Regions from separate parts of the Marinococcus salis genome, predicted to be linked through region 1. Evidence: predicted binding sites of a transcription regulator. Region 1 holds the regulator's gene; each other region holds the start of a gene.
The links. The regulator LexA, encoded in region 1, represses DNA repair genes until DNA is damaged. The targets are predictions, from matches to a motif close to CGAACATATGTTCG.

Region 2: the regulator LexA is predicted to act here: its motif matches at 2,232-2,245, upstream of ACTTK6_RS00120 (type IA DNA topoisomerase).
Region 3: the regulator LexA is predicted to act here: its motif matches at 1,305-1,318, upstream of uvrB (excinuclease ABC subunit UvrB).

The regions. Positions count from the first base shown of each region.
Region 1 covers NZ_JBQOJB010000002.1:140,585-146,538, forward strand. The annotation lists gene tkt (transketolase) at 104-2,092, opposite strand; gene ACTTK6_RS02455 (DUF896 domain-containing protein) at 2,275-2,514, opposite strand; gene ACTTK6_RS02460 (YneB family resolvase-like protein) at 2,583-3,242, opposite strand; gene ACTTK6_RS02465 (hypothetical protein) at 3,270-3,512, opposite strand; gene lexA (transcriptional repressor LexA) at 3,672-4,298, shown strand; gene ACTTK6_RS02475 (hypothetical protein) at 4,347-4,664, opposite strand; gene ACTTK6_RS02480 (hypothetical protein) at 4,794-5,018, opposite strand; gene ACTTK6_RS02485 (hypothetical protein) at 5,127-5,426, opposite strand; gene ACTTK6_RS02490 (hypothetical protein) at 5,593-5,919, opposite strand.
Region 2 covers NZ_JBQOJB010000001.1:21,115-27,068, reverse strand. The annotation lists partial or broken gene ACTTK6_RS00130 (sodium/glutamate symporter) at 1-816, shown strand, start outside; gene ACTTK6_RS00125 (2OG-Fe dioxygenase family protein) at 1,275-2,081, opposite strand; gene ACTTK6_RS00120 (type IA DNA topoisomerase) at 2,284-4,440, shown strand; guanidine-I (ykkC/yxkD leader) riboswitch at 4,472-4,570, shown strand; gene ACTTK6_RS00115 (DMT family transporter) at 4,672-5,013, shown strand; gene ACTTK6_RS00110 (DMT family transporter) at 5,013-5,330, shown strand; gene ACTTK6_RS00105 (DUF1516 family protein) at 5,449-5,787, shown strand.
Region 3 covers NZ_JBQOJB010000009.1:13,336-19,289, reverse strand. The annotation lists gene ACTTK6_RS09530 (hypothetical protein) at 15-1,208, shown strand; gene uvrB (excinuclease ABC subunit UvrB) at 1,405-3,381, shown strand; gene uvrA (excinuclease ABC subunit UvrA) at 3,389-5,954, shown strand, end outside.

The sequences.
Region 1 (5,954 bases):
AAAGAAAGCATCGATTCGAAAGTCCCCGCGCCTGCTCCTCTGTTTTTCTTTCGGTTAAAAATAGGAGAAAGCAGCCCGCAGGCTGCTTTCTCCACAAACACTGCTATTTTTTGATCAGCTGTCTGGCTGCTTCGGCCACCTTGTCGGGGGTGAAGCCGTACTTTTCCACGACTTCCCCGCCCGGCGCGGACGCCCCGAAGCGGTCAATACCGTACACGGCGCCCTCGGCGCCGACGTACTTGTACCAGCCGAAGGAGGAGCCCATTTCCACGGCCATCGCCGGCACGCCGTCCGGCAGCACCGAGCGGCGGTAGTCCTCGGACTGATGGTCGAAGGCGTGGAAGTTCGGCATGCTGACGACATTCACCGTCCAGCCGTCGTCCTGCAGCCGGGCTTTCGCGTCCACCGCGAGCGACACCTCGGAGCCGGAAGCGACGAGCAGCAGGTCCGGGTGCTCGGCCTGTTCGCCGATCACGTACGCTCCCTGGCGCACGCCTTCCACCGCTTTGTCCTTCGTGTCTTCGAGCGTTGGCACGCCCTGGCGGGTCAGCACCAGCGCCGTTGGCGTGGTTTCGCTCTCCATCGCCACGCGCCAGGCCGCGACCGTTTCGTTGCCGTCCGCCGGCCGGATCACGTTCAGGTTCGGAATTGCCCGGAGCGCGGCCAGCTGTTCCACCGGCTCGTGGGTCGGGCCGTCTTCGCCGACCGCGATGCTGTCGTGGGTGAACACGTGCGTGAGCGGAAGCTCCATGAGCGCGCTCAGGCGCAGGGCCGGCCGCAGGTAATCGGAGAACACGAGAAACGTCGAGCCGAAGGGCTTCAAACCGCCGTGCAGCTGGATGCCGTTCACGGCGGCGGCCATCGCGAATTCCCGGACGCCGAACCAGATGTTGCGCCCGGTGTAGTCGTAGCGGCTGAAATCGTTCTCCGCTTTGATCAGCGTTTTGTTGGAGCCGGCCAGGTCCGCCGATCCGCCGAACAGGGACGGCACCGCGGCCGCTACTTCCTGCAGCACATCGCCCGACGCAGCCCGGGTCGCTGCTTTTTCATCGGTGAAGACCGGCAGCTTCGCGTCCCATCCGTCCGGGAGCCCGCCGGCGATCGCCTGCTCGAGTTCGCTGCCCAGTTCCGGATTGGCCTCTTTGTAGGAGGCGAACAGCTCGTTCCATTCCTGTTCCGCTTTCGCGCCGGAGGCTTTCACTTCCGCAAACAGCTCGGTCACTTCCGGCGGGACATGGAACGCGTCGTAGTCCCACTGGTAGGCTTCTTTCACCAGGTTGTATTCCTCATCGCCGATCGGCGCGCCGTGGGCCGCGTTCGTGCCGCCTTTGTTCGGCGCCCCGTACCCGATCACGGTTTTCACTTCGATCATGGACGGTTTCGGGGACTGCTTGGCTTCTTCAATCGCTGCCTCGAGGGCCGCCACGTCGTTGCCGTCTTCGATCAGGATGGTATGCCAGCCGTACGCCTCGTAGCGCTGCAGCACGTTTTCCGAAAACGACTGGTTCAGGGCGCCGTCGAGCGACACGTCGTTGGAGTCATACAGCACCACCAGGTTGCCAAGCTGCAGGTGGCCGGCCAGCGACGCCGATTCGGAGGACACGCCCTCCATCAGGTCGCCGTCGCCGCAGAGCACGTACGTGAAATGGTCCACCACGGCGTGATCGTCCGTGTTGTACTTGGCCGCCAGGTGGCGTTCGGCCATCGCCATGCCGGTGCCCATGGCCAGTCCCTGCCCGAGCGGGCCGGTCGTTGCTTCCACGCCCGGGGTGTGGCCGTATTCCGGATGCCCCGGTGTTTTGCTTCCCCACTGGCGGAAGTGCTTGAGTTCGTCGAGCGACAGGTCGTAGCCGCTCAAGTGCAGCATGCTGTATAGAAGCATCGATCCGTGGCCGGCCGACAGCACGAAGCGGTCACGGTTAAACCAGGACGGGTTGCCCGGATTATGGTTCATGGATTTGGTCCAGAGTGCGTATGCCATCGGCGCGGCGCCCATCGGAAGCCCCGGGTGGCCCGACTGGGCTTTTTCGATGCTTTCGATGGACAACGTCCGGATCGTGTTGATTGCTAATTGTTCTGTGCTAATTGCCATGCATATGTCCCTCCACAGTATGTATTTTTATGGAAACCCGTGCCACTCAAGTGGCTCAGCAGGGGGTTCCGTGTACATGTACGTTTTTATGATAAAGGTTTTAAAACGATTACACAAGCGGGTTAGCGGAGAAAGAACAAAATCAAAAGGCCTGCTCTTTTTCAAGACCAGGCCTCCTTTTCTTAATGCCGGAAGCTGCGGTTCCGTCGTTTCACACGTTCAAGCTTGTTCGGAGTGACATCCGTGCCTTCTTCGTCCACCACTTTGACGTTTTCGAGCTGGTTTTTGAATGAAGAACGGAATTTGCTTAAATATTCTTGGCGCAGCGCGTGCTGTTCCTCTTCTTCTTCCGCTGTCAGCCCTGTCGATTTCTGACGTTTGGCCAACTCATTAATGCGGTCAATTTTTTCTTTCGAAAGCATAAGTTGCCTCCCTTAAATTGTGCGTTCCTTATTCATTATATTAAAAACCTGGCGCTCCCGCAAATAAATCACTGCTGCTCTGTTTCCGCCGCCTGCTTTTCGTGTTCTTTATAACGGCGGTGCACCGTCGCTTTGGAAATATCGTAGCCGAGGCCGCGGAGCGTAGAGGCAATATCTTTAAACGTCAGCTCCCGCTGCTTCAGTTTAACAATTTCTTCAATGGGCACTTCTTTTTTCTTTCGCCCGCCGCTCCGGTTCAGTCCGAAGTTTTCCTCCGGATGATAGCCGTTTTCCACCGCCCGCTGCATCCCCCGCTTAATTTTGAAATTATGCAGCCGGCGCTGGTGTTCTTCGACGATGGACAAAATATCCATAATCATATGGTCAGTATCCGCAATTTCGAGCTCTCCGTCCTCTTTTACCGTATAGATGAACGTCCCCCGTTTCTGCAGTTCGTGAAGCACGGCGATTTTGGCATTTCCACGTCCAAGCCGCGTATCGTCCGTGATTAACAGCGTATCCGCTTCGGTATCATCAAGAAGCTCAAACACGCGGAGAAGCCCGTCCCGTTCCACCGAATAGCTGCTTTCCTGTTCGGTAATGACCTGCTGCACAGCCCAGCCATTCGCGGCCGCAAGAGCCTCCAGCTCTTCCTGCTGCCTGGCAAGCGAGGACTGCTGTTCTTCTTTTTCCGTACTTACCCGGGCATAGATAATGCATGTTTTCATGTCTTTGCGGTCCTTTCCGTTCGGGTTTTACTGTTCGGGAGCGTCAAATGTCACTGTCCGTTCCCACGGCTCTTCCTGGTAGACTAACCTGTCTTTTAAAACCGGATGCTGTTCTTCATGGACGATTTCTGCCGGCCGGTCTGTATCCGTGCCGTCCAGCGTTTCCGGAGTGATTGAAGCGTCCGCTGAATATACCAGAAACATAAGCGCAAATGCAAACAAGGCAAGCATGGTCCAGTCCGTGGAAGTAAAAGTTTTTAGTTTATTCATGTGTGCGTTCCCCCCTGAATGAGAATGTATGTTCTTATATTCATCCAGTATACCAGAATGCCTGTTCCCGTCAACAAAAATATTAGAACGGGTGTTTGCGTTTTTGTTCCCCTCATGCTATACTTTATTCAGAAAAATTCCTCAAAAGGAGGTGCGGAGATGAAGCTATCCAAGCGCCAGCAGCAAATTCTTGATTATATAAAAGAAGAAGTAAAAGAAAAAGGCTATCCGCCTTCGGTACGGGAGATCGGGGAAGCTGTCGGACTCGCTTCGAGTTCCACGGTTCACGGGCACCTCGCCCGCCTTGAAAACAAAAATCTAATCCGCCGCGACCCGACAAAGCCACGGGCGATTGAAGTACTTGAGCTTGAAGAACAGGGCAGCGAGCCGATTCACGAAAGCAAAGCCGTGTATGTTCCGGTCATCGGTAAAGTCACGGCCGGGGAGCCTATTACTGCGGTGGAAAATGTTGAAGAATACATTCCTCTTCCGGAGCGGATGGTGACCGATGAGGAGCAGGTCTACATGCTTACCATCCAGGGTGACAGCATGATTGAAGCCGGGATTTTTGACGGGGACCTTGTCGTTGTCCAAAAACAGCAGACCGCAGATAATGGCGATATCATTGTTGCAATGACAGACGAAATGGAAGCGACGGTTAAGCGGTTCTATAAAGAAGAAAACTTTATCCGGCTGCAGCCTGAAAATGCCACCATGGATCCAATTATTTTAGAAAACTGTACGATACTCGGCAGAGTCACCGGCGTTTTCCGCACCATCTTTTAATCCCATAAAACAGGGCGCCTGCACTGAATGCAGGCGCCCTGTTTTGTTCTATCTCCGAAAAGCAAGCGTCCGGTAATCCGTAATGATTTCATCCTTTTCGATATCCCGGTCGGTTATTATTACCACCGTGGCTGCCGTAATGTTTTCCCGTTCAATAAATTCAAGCCCCCGGTGCCAGAGCCACTCATACACCGTCATCATGTCTACGCTGAGCTCATTTTTCTGGAGCGCTTCTGCCGTAATCTGCATCGACAGCAGCAGCTGGCCGCGCTCAAAAATGTGGAGCACCGGTCCATTGAAATGTTCCGACTCTCCCGGGCTCCCTTCATACGGTCCCTGGTAAAAGTCAAGCAGGCGTGCCATCACGATTCCCCCCTTTAACGACTTCAGCACTGAGCTGTGCCCGAAGCTCGTTTTTCGATTGGTGAATTGTGATTCCTTTTCCCGGCGCCCTTCCTGCTAAACCCGAAATTTCACTGCCGCGCCTTCCGGAGGTTACTCGTCAAGCCATTCTTTAATCTGCTGTTTGTCGTTATCATCAAGGTTGCCTTCCTGGATCCAGTAGTTCACCAGCTTCATCATACCCTGCTTGGACAGTCCCACGCGGCTGCTGTCGGAGGGATGGCTGCTGATATCCGTTTTTCCGTACTGGTAAATGGAGACGTACGGCGCCTCCGCGTGGTTTAAATTGTGCAGGTCCTTTTTTTCAAAATGCAGCATGTGTATGCCCCTTTCTCTTTTCCGGAATGATTACAAATATGAGCCTGTATGCGCGCAAGCGTCTACCACAAAAAAGAGCCTCCCGGGAAGGAAAGCTCCGTTTAACCGCTACATGGATTTAGAATATGGTTTGTGACAGATCGAGTGATCGATCGTTTCATCGGACTCCCCGCTGTATACACAATCACAGGTGTCTAATACGTAAGTATGCTCTTTGGCGTGAATGACCTGACTTCCCTGATGAAACAGCAGTTTTTCATCGGCCGGCTGAAAATCACTCATCGAATGAAGCACCACTTCATAGCCGTCGGCGTATTCAATCACCTTGTAATGAATTTCATGACCGTCACTGCTGTACGTCACCTGCGGCTGCGTTCTGCATTTGAATTCCACTAAAGCCACTGTCATCCACCCCCTCCACTTATTTATACCACAGTTTTTTCCGTTCGAGAAGCCACCTGCCCGTTTTTTCTGAAAGAATTTCCCTGTCCGCGAGCGAAAAGCTCCTCCTGCGGCTCTTTCTGCCAGTGCTCCCCCTTGTTTCTTCTATATAATAGAAGCAAAAAGCACCCTCTCAGATCGAGGGTGCTTCAAAATCCCGTAGTAAATTCTCATACGCTTTGTTTACTTCGCCGTCCGTGACGTCCTGCACAGTTATTACCAGACGTTTTCTTTCCTCCGGCTGTTTGCTGGTCAGATAATCGATACCGATCTCCCATAACCATTCCGGCACGTTTTCTTCCTTTAAACTTGCTTCTGCTGCCATCGCCGAGGTAGTCACCTGGACGAGCAGAGCCAGTTCTGTTTCGTGATACACTTCGAGCGATTCACCGGCAAAATGGAGCGGGCGTACCCGGTAGCCTTTCCAGCCTTCCCGGGAAAAATCCGGTTCCTGTGGCATAGTCATCCTCCTTAGATCCGATTTTTAATGAAGGA
Region 2 (5,954 bases), on a different contig from region 1:
AACGTTGTTTTCGCCTGTTTATTCATCGGGTTCCGTCTTCCGAACATGAAAGAAATGCTCAGGGTCGGCGGGCCGCAGATTGCTTTTGGGTACACCCTTTCCTGGGGGCAGTACGTAGTAGGCATCAGTCTTTGCCTGTTATTCTTGACGCCGGTCTTTGGCCTGCCGCCGGCTGCCGGGGCGCTGATTGAAATTGGTTTTGTGGGCGGCCACGGTACAGCCGCCGGGCTGGAAAGTACATTCACCCAGCTGGGCTTTGAGCAGGGTTATGATCTGGCGATCGGCCTTGCCACTGTGGGTGTACTTTCCGGAGTTATCGCTGGGGTCATTTTATTGAATTGGGGTGTGCGCCGTAATAAGTCAAACATACTCAAAAAACCAGAAGATGTTTCGGTGGACGCCCAGTTAGGCATTAATGAGCATGAGGCACGGGATGCTGCGGGCAAAATGACCACGTCTCCCACTTCAATCGATCCTCTTGCTTTTCACGTTGCTCTAGTAGCTATTGCTGTTTTTACCGGATATTTGCTTCTCGAAGCACTCGTGTGGCTGGAATCCGTAACGTGGGGAGCATGGAGCGGAGTCTATATCTTTGAATACATTCCTTTATTTCCGCTAGCTATGATCGGCGGTATTCTGCTTCAACTGGTGTTTACGAAATGGGATCGCTTTGACATCATCGACCGTGGCCTGATCAACCGTATCCAGGGGTTGTCGCTTGACCTGCTGATCGTTAGCGCACTGGCAAGTTTGCAGTTATCAGTACTAGGCACTTATTTCCTGCCTTTTCTCATTTTAGCTGTTTCGGGTATTTTGCTGAATGTGCTCGGTTTTATCTATTTGGCGCCCCGTATGATCCCATCGTATTGGTTTGAGAGAGCTCTTGGCGATTTTGGGCAGTCTACTGGCGTGGCAGCGACTGGGCTTCTCTTAATGAGGGTGGCTGATCCTGAAAATAAGTCCCCTGCCTTTACTGCCTTCGGCTATAAGCAAATTTTATTTGAACCAATGGTGGGCGGCGGTCTCGTAACGGCTGCTTCTATCCCATTTATTTATCAATTCGGTGCATTACCTGTTCTCATTGTTGTAACTGCACTGATGATAGCCTTTATGCTGTTGGGCCTTTTATATTTTGGGCGTAAACGTGAAGCTTCTTCAGAAAAATGAAATCATTGAAAGAAGCATAAGTTTGTTCACCGGGGGCTTTTACAGCAGCCTCCGAAAAAGTTGCTCTCCATTTAAAACCCCTGGCGTCTGTGGCGCCGGGGGTCCTTTTATACATAATCCATGTTGTTGGTATCGCCGTGCATGCTGCGAATTTCATCCGGGTTGGCAACGACGGTTGGCTGGTAATCAATTAAAATGGCTGAGCGCTCCCCGGGCCCGTCCTCTGGCCCCTTGCGTACAGAGCCAACATAATGAGTGACCAGCGGATCATACACTCCGTAGGATTCGAGGGGACGGGTCATGTAAAAGGAGTCAGTGATTTTATCTTTTTCTACATCTTCCGGCATCCGCCCACGGACTTCCGGTACAGAAATAACGTTTCGGGCGCCTTCGATATTTCGCCGGCGGATCAGGTGGGCGAACGTAAACGGCTCTCCGTCCTGGTGCAAGGTATTCGGCGATGAAAATGCTTCGTCTTCTTTCGAGTCAACGTGAAGCTTCACAAAGTGGACTCCCGCATGAAAAGGCATGAGCGCATCTTCGCGCGTCCAGAATGTCTGGCGGAAGTTAAAAGCGATCAGTGCTTCAAGCAGCCGATTGTGCCTGATGTGCTCAGGGATGGCAGGAAAGCGGCGGCTCGCATCGGGATATTCCGGATTGAACGACCCCTGGAAATAATCGTAGTAGCTTTTACCGTCCCTAACCGTTTCCGGCAGCCATTCGATTCGGTGGGTGCCCGGGAAAATAACGGCACGTCCGTACTGGCGGTATCGATTCAGGTGCGGTGCATAATCGTCGGCCGGAAGATCGTCAAAGGCCGCAGTTAAGGCTGCCAGGTCTTCTTCGCTATAACTTTCGTGCAGTATATCAGCTAAGTCGTAATATTCATAACCGTGCTGTTTTAAAGGTTTCATTTGTTTATTTCTCCTCCCGAATGGTGGTTTCTTCGAGTGGAAGCATCCTCCCATTGTTTTCACAAATGCTAGTGTATCACGCCGGGACGGAGTTGAGTATATGAAAGGCAGGCTCCTTCTTTCGTTTTTGTGACAGATTCCTTATAATAAAGAACAAATGTTCTTGAAATTCAAAGAAATCAGCGAAGAGAGGAATTTCTTTATGCCAGTCATATTAGCGGAAAAACCGTCGCAGGCAAAAGCCTATGCGGCCGCGTTTCAGATACAGGAGAAAAAGGACGGGTACATGCGGCTGAAGCCGTGCAGTCTGTTTCCGGACGGGGCAGTGCTTACCTGGGGCTTCGGCCATTTGCTCGAGCTCCGGGCCCCGGCCGATTACGAGTCCTCCTGGAAAAAATGGTCGCTCGACACACTTCCGATGCTTCCTGCCCATTTCCGCTTCAAACCGAACCCGCGGGCGTTCAAGCAGTTGAAGGTCGTTAAGCAGATGCTGCAGGAAGCCGACAGCATTATTATTGCGACCGACTGTGACCGTGAAGGCGAAAACATCGCACGAAGCGTCATTGATTATACGAAAACGTCCCATAAACCGATCCGGCGTCTTTGGATTAACAGCCTGGAAAAGGACGAGGTATACAAAGGCTTTGAACAGCTCCGGGAGGGGGCAGACTATTTTTCGCTATATGAGGAGGCACGGGCCCGCCAGTTTTCCGACTGGATCGTCGGCATGAACGCGAGCCGCCTGTATACGCTTTTGCTAAAACAAAAGGGCATCAATGAAGTGTTCAGTGTCGGCAGGGTCCAGACGCCAACGCTCAAGCTTATTTACGACAGACAGAAAGAAATTGAGGCGTTTGAGCCCGAACCCTACTGGGAGCTTGAAGGAACCTTCCGTGCGGAAGCAGGCGAGTATAAAGGAAAGTATAAAAAGCGCTTCGGCTCAAAGGAAGAAGTACTCCGGATTTGGAAGGAGCACGGCTTGAAAAAGGATACCGAAGGAACAATCAGCAGCATAAAAAAAGAAGAAAAACAGGAAAAGCCGCCGCTTCTTCATTCGCTGTCGAGCCTGCAGACGACGATGAACAAAAAATATAAAATGAGCCCGTCTGCTGTGCTGAAAACGGTCCAGAGCCTTTATGACGAGCCGCTAAAAGCTGTATCCTACCCGAGAACAGACACCCGCCACATTACTTCGGGTGAATTTAACTACTTAAAAGGAAATCTGAACCGGATGCAGGACTGCATGAACGCTTCCTTCGAACCGGCATCCTTGACGCCTTCGAAACGGTTTGTAGACGGGAGTAAAGTCCAGGAGCACCATGCGATCGTCCCAACGAAGAAAGTGTTGAGCGAGGGCCAGTTCGAAAAGCTGAACCGGGCCCAGCAGCAGGTATACAAAGAAATAATGAACAGCGTGCTTGCGATGTTTCACCGGAACTATGTGTATGAAGAAACAACGCTCGAAACGGAGGTCCAGGGCCTCATCTTTGAAAGCAAGGGACGGGTAGACAGCCAGCTGGGCTGGAGGGAGCTGTTTCCAACACCTAAAAAGAAGAAGGAGCAGGAGGATAAAACACTGCCTCCAGTTACTGAAGGAGAGCAGGTTAAAGCGTATGTCCAGGCAGCTGAAAAAGAAACCCAGCCGCCTAAGCCCTACACAGAAGGCCAGCTGATCAATATGATGAAGTCCTGCGGCAAATGGATTGAAGACGACGAAGCTTCCAAAAAAGTACTGCAGGAAACAGAAGGCCTTGGGACAGAAGCGACGCGAAGCACTATTATTCAGACGCTGCAGAAACAGGAATATATCCGGATTCAGAAAAACGTCGTGGAAGTCACCGCCAAAGGCCGCGCCCTCTGCGAGGTAGTAGAGGGAACGCTTTTATCCAAGCCGCTTTTGACCGCGAAATGGGAAGCCTTTTTAAAGCAAATCGGAAGCGGTGAAGCAGATAAAGAAGCTTTTTTAAAGCAGACCGAGGCTTTTACGAAAAAGCTGGTCGAAGAGGCGCCGGCAGGCATGACGAATATGCAGACCAATCCGGATCAGGTGGCCGCCTCCAAAAAACAGCCGCAGCGCGCAGAGCCGATCGCTCTTTGTCCCGTATGCCAAAAAGGGCAGCTGATGGAACGAAAATCCTTTTATGGCTGCAGCGAATATGCAAACGGCTGTAAATTCACCATACCAAAAACATTATTAAAGAAAAAAATCACCCAGGCTCAGGTTAAGAAGCTGTGTGAGAAAGGGGAGACGCAGGTGATCAAAGGATTTAAAGGCAAAAAGCCGTTTGACGCCAAATTAAAACGCAAAGAAAATGGCGTCGAGTTTGTGTTCCCCTCCAAAGACAATGCCTCGTCGTAGACAAAAGCCGTGAATTTGATATACTGAAAGGCATAATGTTTTCTAGGGTTCCGCGGCAGAGCCGGACTGGTCCGAGAGAAAACCCGTAAACGAAACGTTTGCGACACGGAGGGACAAAAACCCGGGAGATCTTCGCTGCGAAGAATTCCCGGGTTTTTTCGTGTGCAAAAGCTGGGGTGAAACAAATATTTCCGGGAAATAATAAGAAGAAATCGGTAAGGAGGACTCGTAGTGGGGTGGATAAACGTCGCGGCAGCAGCAACATTTGAAATTCTCTGGGTAATCGGTTTGAAGCACGCCTCGGCTGGATGGGAGTGGGCGGGAACGCTCGTGGCTATTGTATTGAGCTTTCTCTTTTTGATACGGGCGGGCGAATATCTTCCGGTAGGCACTTCGTATGTAGCCTTTGTCGGCATCGGTACGATCGGGACAACAGTCCTTGATATGATATTTTTTGGCCAGCCGTTCCAATGGAGCAAGATGGCCTTTATTATCATGCTGATTGCCGGAATCTCCGGGCTTCACATGGCCTCCGGAAGGCCAAGGGCAAATGAAGGAGGGGAACAACAGTGATGACGTGGCTGTATTTGATCGGCGCCGGCATTTTTGAGATGATTGGTGTTTCTATGATCAATGAATGGATTCAAAAGCGGGTCATCTGGCCGCTGTTTATGATTGCAGGAGGTTTTGGAGCGAGTTTTTTTCTTCTTTCCCTTGCAATGCAGACCCTTCCGATGGGAACCGCCTACGCTGTCTGGACAGGAATAGGAGCGGCAGGGAGCGCGCTGTTCGGCATGCTTTGGTACAAAGAGCCGGCCAATGTTGGCAGGATAGTAAGCATTGCGGTCATTCTGTCCTCCGTCGTAGGCTTGAAGCTGATAGCGCCATAAAACGTTCAAGAACTAACGCTGTTTCTGGCTTGAGTCCAGGCTTTATTTTGATTATAGTTACAAGCAGGTGAAATATCTGGAAAAGAAACAAATTGAAGAGTGAAAAGGAGGAAAGCATATGGATCTTCAGAGCATTTTGTATGAAGCACATTCCGGTTCGTGGGCATTTTTGATCATCTTCTTTTTGATCAGCTACCTGTTTCCGAAACAAAAAGTAACGATGATGATTGAACGGCTGTTTGTAGTCATTATGGTTCTTTCTGGCGCGGGCATGGTGGCGTTGTATGGCTTCCCGCTCCTGTCCATTGTAAAAGGTGTTTTGGCCCTTGTTTTTATCGGAGTAATGGAAATGATGTTCGTTCGTCGCCGGGCAGGCAGAAAACACGCCATGTTCTGGATTTTATGGATCATTTTGTTCGCAATTATCTTATCCATCGGCTATGATGTGATTGGGTGAGGCAGAAAGCATGCTGTTTTTTGCAGCATGCTTTTTGTATGCTCCCATTTTCGGGTATAGCATTCTTATAAAAATGTCTGTGTGCGGGTTTTTTACACAAAAATTATATGTATCATGCAAGTAATACATAGAAAAGCCGAAGTAGAAAGCTGCGGCAGGTGGAGGGA
Region 3 (5,954 bases), on a different contig from region 1:
GGGGGAAATAGTGGATGCAGGGAATAATCGGTGAAATTGGTCCTGCGTTAGCGTGGTTTTTTCTGAACCCGCTGACTTACATAATGATAGCAGCTATGCTTATGACTGGTTATCTCCGGGTGAAAAGAGAGCGGAAAATGTTTCATGCAAAAATGTATCCAATGCTGATGGAATTGACGATGAGTGTTATTCCGGCGATAGTAATTGCTGCTTTTGTTTCTGTCATTACTATCATTACGGGCATTTCACTGCCTCTTGGAGCAGTCCTGCTTGCGATGGTGCTCAGTGCTCTTTTGGCAGTGTCAGGCCTGCACCGCTTACTGACAGCGCTGCACGTCTGGGGAGGGGCATTTTTGGCTGCCCTTGCTTTGGATGCTGCCGGGATAGCGGTACCTTTTTTCTCCGCTGGGCCATGGCTTGGAAACGGCTTTGATGCTTTTTCTCTGATGGTCTGGCTTGCAGTGCTCACGCTTGCCGAAGGCATTTTGGTTGTCTGGAACGGGGTGAAGTTTTTTTCTCCGCTTCGGACAGTAAGCCGCCGCGGCAAGCCGATCGGCGGCCAGGTCACGCACCGTCTCTGGATGCTCCCTGTATTTTTGTTTATCCCGGGAAGTGCTATAGAGGCGGGAGGCTGGTGGCCGCTGCTTCCTGGAGGTGCGGCTTTTTCCCTTCTTTTACTTCCGGCAGTAATCGGCATACGTATGAAAACCTTTGATCGTTTGGCGGCCGTGCAGGTGCGCTCTGCCGGCTGGTGGATTATAAGAATATCAGTCCTTACCGGTGCCGGGGCAGCACTTGCTTATTTTTACAGCGGATGGGCCGTTCCGGTAATGGTGGCCGTGCTGATTCTGCTGCGGGAATGGGTAACCATTGCTGCCGGCAGCTCAGCTAAAAGCAATTTTCTTTACACTCTCCGGGGCGACGGAATCTCAGTACTTGCTGTACTGCCGGAGTCTCCCGCAGACCGGATGCACATTAAAGCGGGAGAAGTCATTCGCCGGGTGAACAGCGAAAAAGTATATGATGAAGCAAGCCTGTACCGGGCTGTGCAAAAAAATTCCGCCTACTGCCGGCTGGATGTGGAGGATATTAACGGAGAACTCCGTCAGGCACAGGCGGCGCTTTACAGTAATCAGCATCACCAGCTGGGCATACTCATGATTAATAAAGAACAAACTGCGCCGGAAAACATGCATACGGCCCAGTAAAACAGAACCCCCTCCCGGGTTCTGTTTTTTTGCATAGGGACAGGGTAAGTGTCGTTTTCTTTGCAATTGCCGGGGAGTGGAGTACAATAATAACAGCGAATATACGTTCGTTTTTATGTTGTTTCTTTCCAATCTTCATGTGGTATATAGTAAATAGACATATGACCGGAACGCAGACAGGAAGTGAGGGACTACTATGAACGAAACATTTGAACTGGCGAGTAGATACAATCCGGAGGGCGACCAGCCGCAGGCGATTGAAAAGCTGGTTCAAGGACTGAAGGACGGCAAAAGATACCAGACACTGCTTGGCGCGACCGGAACCGGTAAAACGTTTACCGTTTCCAATGTGTTAACAGAAGTGAACCGGCCCACGCTTGTTATGGCTCACAATAAAACACTCGCCGGGCAGTTATACAATGAATTTAAAGAAATGTTTCCAAATAACGCCGTGGAGTACTTTGTAAGCTATTATGACTATTATCAGCCGGAGGCCTATGTGCCGCAGACAGACCAGTTTATTGAAAAAGACGCGAGTATTAACGATGAAATCGACAAGCTAAGGCACTCGGCGACGAGCGCCTTATTTGAGCGCGAAGACGTTATTATCGTCGCCAGTGTATCCTGTATTTACGGGCTTGGTTCCCCGGAAGAGTACCGGGATCTCGTGCTTTCGCTTCGGACCGGCATGGAGATCGAACGGGACCAGATTCTCCGGAAACTCGTGGACATTCAATACGAGCGTAATGACATTAATTTTGTGCGCGGGACATTTCGCGTGCGCGGGGATGTCGTTGAAATTTTTCCGGCTTCAAGAGATGAACATTGCATTCGTGTTGAAATGTTCGGTGATGAAATTGACCGGATCACCGAAGTGGACGCCCTGACTGGTGAGGTTATTGGTGAACGCTCGCATACTGCAATCTTCCCGGCTTCCCACTTTGTGACCCGGGAAGAAAAAATGGAGCGTGCCATTAAAAATATTCAGCAGGAACTTCAGGAGCAGCTTGAAAAGTTTCGGGCGAACGGCCGGGAGCTTGAAGCCCAGCGGCTTGAACAGCGGACCAATTACGACCTTGAAATGATGCAGGAGATGGGCTTTTGCTCCGGCATTGAAAACTATTCGAGGCATTTGACTTTCCGGAACCCCGGGGATGCGCCTTATACATTGATTGACTATTTTCCGGATGACTTTTTGCTGGTGGTGGATGAGTCCCACGTAACGCTTCCACAGGTGCGCGGCATGTACAACGGGGACCAGGCGAGGAAGCAGGTGCTCGTGGACCACGGGTTCCGTCTTCCGTCCGCGATGGACAACCGTCCGCTGAAATTTGATGAATTTGAAGAGCGGATTAATCAGGCAATGTTCATTTCTGCGACACCGGGGCCGTATGAGCTTGAACATGCACCGGAAGTCATTGAGCAGATCATCCGCCCGACCGGCCTGCTTGACCCTACGGTGGAAGTGAAGCCGATTGAAGGCCAGATCGATGATTTAATCGGCGAAATTCATGAGCGCCGGGAACGGAATGAGCGGGTGCTTGTGACGACGCTCACGAAAAAAATGGCCGAAGACCTGACCAACTATTTAAAAGAACTCGGCATCCGGGTGAAGTACTTGCACTCGGACATTAAAACACTTGAACGGATCGACATCATCCGCCAGCTCCGCCTCGGCCAGTTTGATGTTCTGGTCGGCATTAACCTGCTCCGGGAAGGGCTGGACATCCCGGAAGTGTCACTGATTGGTATTCTGGATGCAGACAAAGAAGGCTTTCTGCGTGCGGAACGCTCCCTTATTCAGACAATGGGCCGCGCCGCCCGGAACGACCGCGGGCATGTTATTATGTACGCAGACAAAATCACCCGTTCGATGGACGTGGCGATTAGTGAAACAAACCGGCGCCGTGAGATCCAAATAGCGCACAACGAAAAATATGGCATTACGCCGAAAACAATCCAAAAAGAAATCCCTGCCCTGATTCAGGCTACGGTCAGTTCAGAGGATTCCTCGGATATTGATAAACCAGCTCTCGATAAAATGAGCAAGAGCGAGCGGAAGAAAGTCATTGACCAGATGGAAGACGAAATGAAACAGGCAGCGAAAGACCTGCAGTTTGAACGCGCAGCGGAACTGCGCGATATGGTATTAGAACTTAAAGCGGAAGGATGACCAACGAATGGCAGCAGATAATATTAAGATTCAGGGAGCAAGGTCCCATAATTTAAAAGATATTGACGTGACAATTCCACGGGACCAGCTGGTCGTCATGACCGGGTTATCCGGCTCCGGGAAATCTTCGCTTGCCTTCGATACGATTTATGCTGAAGGGCAGCGCCGTTACGTGGAATCATTGTCGGCTTACGCCCGCCAGTTCCTGGGTCAGATGGAAAAGCCCGATGTTGATTCCATTGAAGGGCTCTCCCCGGCCATATCGATTGACCAGAAAACTACAAGCAAGAACCCGCGTTCCACGGTCGGCACTGTGACGGAAATTTACGACTACCTGCGGCTGTTATTTGCTCGTGTCGGTACACCTTACTGCCCGTACCACCATGTGCCGATTACCTCCCAGACTATTTCACAGATGGTCGACCAGATGATGGCTTACGCTGAACGGACAAAAATGCAGATTCTCGCTCCGGTTATTGCTGGCCGGAAGGGAGAACACGTGAAAGTAATGGACCAGCTGAAGCAAAAAGGGCTGGTGCGTATTCGTGTGGACGGAGAAATGCGTGACGTTGGAGAAGAAATCAAGCTCGATAAAAATAAAAAGCATGATATTGAAGCAGTGGTAGACCGCGTTGTTATAAAGGACGGGGTCGAGTCCAGGCTCGCAGACTCCCTGGAAACCGCCCTTGAACTCGGAGAAGGGAAAGTACTTATCGATGTTGTTGGTGAAAAGGAAATGCGGTTTAATCAGCACCATTCCTGCCCGGAATGTGGCTTTTCCATTGGGGAGCTCGAACCAAGAATGTTTTCCTTTAACAGTCCGTATGGCGCCTGCCCGACCTGTGATGGTCTTGGCAGTAAGCTTGAAGTGGACAGCGACCTAGTCGTTCCTGACCCCGATCGCACGCTCCGGGAACACGCTATCGCCGTATGGGAGCCAATCAGCTCCCAGTATTATCCGCAGCTGCTCCGCTCGGCATGTGACCATTTTAATATTGATATGGACACCCCGTTCAAGGATCTCTCGGCAGAGCATAAGAAAATACTGCTCGAGGGCAACGGCCAGCAGAAAATAACCTTCCGGCACAAAAATGAGCGCGGCCAGGTCCGTGAGCGCCAGATCTACTTTGAAGGCGTGCTGAACAACGTTTCCCGCCGCTATCGTGAGAGCGGGTCGGATTTCACCCGTGAACAGATGCAGCAGTATATGAGCAACAAGCAGTGCCCAACGTGTAAAGGCCACCGCCTGAGTCTTGAAGCGCGTTCTGTGCTGGTGGGAAATATTCACGTTGGGGAATTGACGGATCTGTCGATTCAACAGGCGTATACGTATATAGAAACTATCGAGTTAACAGAAAAAGAAATGGAAATTGCCCGCTTGATTCTCCGTGAAATCAATGAGCGCCTCGGCTTTCTCATTAATGTCGGTCTCGATTATTTAACCCTGAGCCGTTCCGCCGGCACCTTGTCAGGCGGTGAAGCGCAGCGTATCCGGCTGGCGACCCAGATCGGTTCGGCGCTGATGGGGGTTCTATATGTGCTTGATGAACCTTCAATCGGACTGCATCAGCGGGATAATAACCGGCTGATACAGACGCTGCAGAACATGCGCGACCTCGGGAACACGCTGATTGTTGTCGAGCACGATGAGGACACTATGCTTGCCGCTGACCATATCATTGATATCGGTCCCGGGGCCGGCCGCCACGGTGGTCAGATTATCGCAGAAGGAACGCCGGAAGAATTAAAGGAAAACGACGATTCCCTGACCGGCCAGTATCTGGCCGGGAAAAAATTCATTCCGCTCCCGACTGAACGCCGCAAGCCTTCCGACCGCTGGCTGAAAGTGAAGGGCGCGGTGGAAAACAACTTGAAGCGGACGAATGCGGATATTCCGCTCGGCCTGCTAAGTGCGATCACCGGGGTTTCCGGTTCCGGAAAAAGCACACTGATTAATGACATTTTATATAAAGTGCTTTCACAGAAGCTTCACCGCGGTAAGCAGAAGCCGGGCGCGCATAAAAGCGTGGAAGGCATCGATCAGCTTGAAAAAGTAATTGATATCGACCAGTCGCCAATTGGACGGACGCCTCGCTCAAACCCTGCAACCTATACAGGTGTGTTTGATAATATCCGTGAAGTGTTTGCTATGACCAACGAAGCGAAAATCCGCGGTTACCAGAAGGGACGCTTCAGCTTTAACGTCCGTGGAGGGCGCTGTGAAGCATGCAAAGGCGATGGTATCATTAAAATAGAAATGCATTTTCTCCCGGACATTTATGTTACGTGCGAAGAGTGCGGCGGTCAGCGCTACAACCGCGAAACGCTCGAAATTAAATACAAAGGTAAAAATATTGCTGATGTGCTCGAAATGACTGTCGAAGAGGCAGTCGGCTTCTTTGAAAACATTCCAAAAATCCGGCGGAAAATTCAAACGTTATATGACGTTGGTTTGGGGTATATAAAACTAGGACAGCAGGCAACGACACTTTCCGGCGGAGAAGCCCAGCGCGTAAAGCTTGCTTCCCAGCTGCACCGCCGTTCTACAGGCAAATCCCTTTATATCCTTGATG